Regions from separate parts of the Lysinibacillus sp. FSL K6-0057 genome, predicted to be linked through region 2. Evidence: riboswitches for the same ligand, from Rfam matches in the RefSeq annotation. Region 2 holds a riboswitch; the other holds the start of a gene.

Region 1 (2,206 bases), 1.6 Mb from region 2:
GTAAAAACTTCGTAAATGGAATTAATAAAATAATTAATACGATAAATGGAATGGAGCGGAATATATTAACGAGTGATCCTGTTAAAAAGCTAACGATTTTATTTGCCCATAACTGATTGGGACTAGTTAAAAATAGAATGATACCAATGGCTAACCCAAGAATAAATGTCACAACTGTAGAAATAGCTGTCATATACAATGTTTCATATGTAGCTTGCCACATATTTTCCCAGTCTACATTCGGAAAGAGATTAGTTAGCATTTGCAATCACCTCCGTTTGTACTTCGACTGTATTTAAATAACGAAGGGCTTCAGCCACGTTTGTCTTCGAGCCATCAATTTGCACAATCAGTGTACCGTATGCACCATTTTTTGTTTGTGAAATATTACCATGAACAATACTTACCTCTACATCAAATTGTTTCACAAGATGTGAGATAACAGGTTGTTCTGTTTTTTCACCAACAAAAATCAGTTTGACAAGTTGTCCAGTTGGATAGTTTGCTTTGATTTGTGCCACCGTATCCTGTGTTTCCTTTGTGTCTGTAATTTGAGATACAAACTTTTTGGTAATGGCCGCTTGTGGTGCTTGGAAGACTTGTAATACCTCACCACGTTCCACAATTTCGCCTGCCTCCATCACCGCTACACGATGACAAATTTTGCGGATGACATGCATTTCGTGTGTAATCAGGACGATTGTTAAGCCTAAGCGTTCATTTATATCAACGAGTAAATCGAGAATGGCATCCGTCGTTTCAGGATCGAGTGCCGATGTCGCCTCATCACATAGTAAAACTTCTGGATTATTCGCTAATGCACGGGCAATCCCTACACGTTGCTTTTGTCCACCAGAAAGCTGGGATGGATATGCCTTATCACGTCCTTCTAGGCCTACAAGTGCAATTAATTCCTTTACACGTGCTTCACGTTGAGCCTTTGGAAAACCAGCGATTTCTAAAGGGAAAGCAATATTTTCAGCCACTGTTCTCGACCAAAGTAAATTGAAATGCTGGAAAATCATACTTACCTTTTGTCTAGCTGCTCGAAGCTTTTGCCCTTTTATCGATGAAAATTCTTGATTGTTCACCGTTACTGTTCCTGTTGTCGGTTTCTCTAAACCGTTTAATAAACGAATCATGGTACTTTTACCAGCGCCACTATAGCCGATAATGCCAAAAATTTCACCTTTATTGATGGTAAGGTTGACGTCTTTGACTGCCGTTAATTCGCCATTTGCTGTTTTGTATTTCTTTGTAATATTTTGAAGCTGGATCATAGCGAATACTCCTTTTCTCATATAGAAAACCCCTTCACTCACAGACAAGTAGAAGGGGTCACGTATTATACGTTAAACCGTTCTCTCATCTTTCAAAGAAAAATCTTTGGGTGATTTGGCACCTTTTCACATTGTGATGGTTGCCGGGCTTCATAGGGCACTTCCCTCCGCCACTCTTCATAAGAGTTCGATATATTTAATGTTTTAGTAATATATTTGATACTTTACCACGCTAGTAAAGTTCAGTCAATTGATTTTTTTAACAATTCATATAAAAATGGTACGGATTGAAAAGCATAAATCTTTTCTGTCACTTTTTCGCCATCACTGATGAGTAGACATGGAACACTTTCAATTTGATGCTCATAGGCTATGTGTTCCAAAAAATTGATATTCGCTTTGCCAATTTGTAGCTGTGGCAGTAATTGTTCAATAATGGACATCATTTTGGATGCCACTGCGCACGTTCCACACATTGGTGTATATAAATAAAATGCAGCTGTCTCTCCCGACTGTTGGGCCGCTGCCCACTGCTCTGTTGACCATTCTTCCATTTTTCACGCAACCTTACAAAATATATTCATTATGGATTGAGAAATGTGCACGCAGTAAAATCATTGCTAACACTTTTCTTGGTGTTGTCTCTACTTCCTTGTACGTTGGCATTGTACGAAGGTGCTCAGCTTCTGGATAATGTCTGTCCATTAATGCACGTAGCTTATCACCAGAAGTATCTGCATCAAAAAAAGTAAATAGCTCACAGCCCTCGTAGGGATCAAGTAGTTCTTCTAATTGATGCACACCAATTGTGCCGTTCGTACATAGTATTGTAACATTCTCATTTAAAATAGGCTCAATTTGTAGCTTATCTGAGCGTCCTTCTACTATCAAGCATTTTCCCTCGAACATTACGCCACCTCCATTTA
Region 2 (2,206 bases):
AACGTTTACGTGAAGCAATCCATAGAATCGAGCAATTACAATTATTTAACAAATGACAATACCATCAATAGAATATTTGTGAAAGGTGAAAAGGCCTTCCACCCCAATCCATAAAAGTGTTATCGTCTTAACAAAGGTTGTACAAATAAAATGAAGGTGTACACTACTCATTTTTATTGAGGGTTGTTGTGACTAATCATCTCTCCACATTGAAAATAAGAGCCTATCCTCTCTCTAATCATACAAATAATGAGTTATTTTGTTCACTACTACTAGTATGAAAGAGGGAAAGACATTTTTACAGAATGGTTGATTGGAGTGGAGCCAGCGTCACTCCTAGGGGGATTTAGCGTCACAGAGGAGACCCTGGAGCGAACGGAAGTGAGTGAAGCGGCTCATCGGACGCCCCCTGGAAAGGACGCTGGCGGAACGGAAATCAACCCCTCACCTTGCTAAAAGGTCTATTTCTGCTAGTGACATGATCTTTTTTCCACAACATGTGTCCTGTAGCTAACTCTAGCTACAGGATCATTATTTTTCGATTTTCCTTGGCTGCCCTAAACCATTTTCTAATGGATAAAATTGAACATGACCTGTTTCATCATCCAATTTTCGAATATGTTGAATACCTTGTACCTCAGCCAGCACGATGTCAGCAGTAATAACAGGATTTCCCCCTTTTATTAAATGCCCACCTGACACAACACCCCATTGATCGCTCATAGAACCATGGAAATGTGTTTCATATCCCCCGTCACGCTTACACACCACACCAGAGCCTTGAATAAATTCAAGTGGTCCATCTTTTTCAACCACATCACTAAAACGAACTTGAATCTGAGCTGTTGCATCTGGCACTAAATATACAAAGCTACTTTTTTGAAAGCTACCAATACAGCTAACAATCGTTGCTGACTCAATATGATTCTCTTCACAGAGCGCCTCAATTCCCTCAATGATATCTGTCCCTGTTAGAAGACGAGCACTAATAACCTTACCAAATGAACCTATACCATAATTAACTCTCACAGACATTGTTATCCCTCTTTCACGTCGAAATATTATAATTATATAAAAATTTTAAAAATTAATTATTGACTTACTATACCCTATAAATTATATTAGTTCTATCGGAATTACAAAAAAATATTATAAATCTCTTATCAAGAGTAGCTGAGGGACTGGCCCTATGAAGCTCGGCAACCTCCTTTTTAAAGGAAGGTGCTAAATCCTGCAAACGATCTTCGTTTGATAGATAAGAGAGGACATCTTTTCATGAGCCTCTCTTAGTTTGTAAGAGAGTTTTTTTATTTTCAAAAAACCGATAAAAACAATCTTGGAGGTAGTTTTCATGAAAAAGAAAAATAAATTTTTAGTAGGTTTAGCAAGTTTAACATTAGTAGCAGCGCTAGCAGGCTGTGGCTCTAAAGAAGATAGTAAAGGCCAAGCTGAGGCAATTGATGAAAAGAAAATCGTCGTAGGTGTCACTTCTGGTCCACATGAGCAAATTGCAGAAGTAGCAGCTAAAGTAGCAAAAGAAAAAGGGCTAGAAGTAGAGCTAAAATCATTTTCTGACTATGTTTTACCTAATACTTCCTTAGCTGAAGGTGATCTTGATGCGAACAGCTATCAACACGAACCTTTCCTCGATACATTTAATAAAGATCATGATACAGATTTAGTCCCAGTGGGCAAAACGATTTTGAATCCAATGGGTATCTACTCTGAAAAATATAAATCCTTTGATGACATTCCGGATGGTGCAACGTTTGGCCTACCAAATGACCCAACGAATGGAGCACGTGCCCTCTTTGTTTTACAAGAAGCTGGCTATATTAAGCTAAAAGATGGCGCAGACTTAACAGCTTCGATCCGTGATGTAGAAGAAAACAAAAAGAATTTAAAATTCATTGAATTAGAGGCAGCTCAAATTCCTAAACAGCTTAGTGAAGTAGATGTAGCAGCTATAAATACAAACTTCGCATTAGAAGCTGGCATTAACCCTAAAGACGACTCTATTTTATTGGAATCTACTGACTCTCCATACGTGAACTACATTGTCGTACGCGCTGAAAATGAAAATGACCCAACAATTAAAAAGTTCGTTGAGGCTTACCAATCTGATGAAGTACGTCAATTCATCGAAGAAGAATTCAAAGGTTCAGTAATCCCTAGCTGGTAATACATTCAGGAAGCTTCTATAAGC

Evidence for each region. Region 2 has a riboswitch for S-adenosylmethionine ahead of MHB40_RS02360 (MetQ/NlpA family ABC transporter substrate-binding protein). Riboswitches for the same ligand answer to the same signal wherever they lie in the genome.
Region 1: another riboswitch for S-adenosylmethionine. It lies ahead of MHB40_RS19865 (methionine ABC transporter ATP-binding protein); the one in region 2 lies ahead of MHB40_RS02360 (MetQ/NlpA family ABC transporter substrate-binding protein).

The regions. Positions count from the first base shown of each region.
Region 1 is NZ_CP152047.1:3,986,882-3,989,087, forward strand. Features, by position in the region: gene MHB40_RS19860 (methionine ABC transporter permease) at 1-262, opposite strand, end outside; gene MHB40_RS19865 (methionine ABC transporter ATP-binding protein) at 252-1,280, opposite strand; SAM riboswitch class I at 1,363-1,466, opposite strand; gene MHB40_RS19870 (thioredoxin family protein) at 1,523-1,834, opposite strand; gene MHB40_RS19875 (hypothetical protein) at 1,848-2,189, opposite strand.
Region 2 is NZ_CP152047.1:498,218-500,423, reverse strand. Features, by position in the region: gene MHB40_RS02370 (pyridoxal phosphate-dependent aminotransferase) at 1-56, shown strand, start outside; gene MHB40_RS02365 (PPC domain-containing DNA-binding protein) at 532-1,035, opposite strand; SAM riboswitch class I at 1,158-1,262, shown strand; gene MHB40_RS02360 (MetQ/NlpA family ABC transporter substrate-binding protein) at 1,352-2,182, shown strand.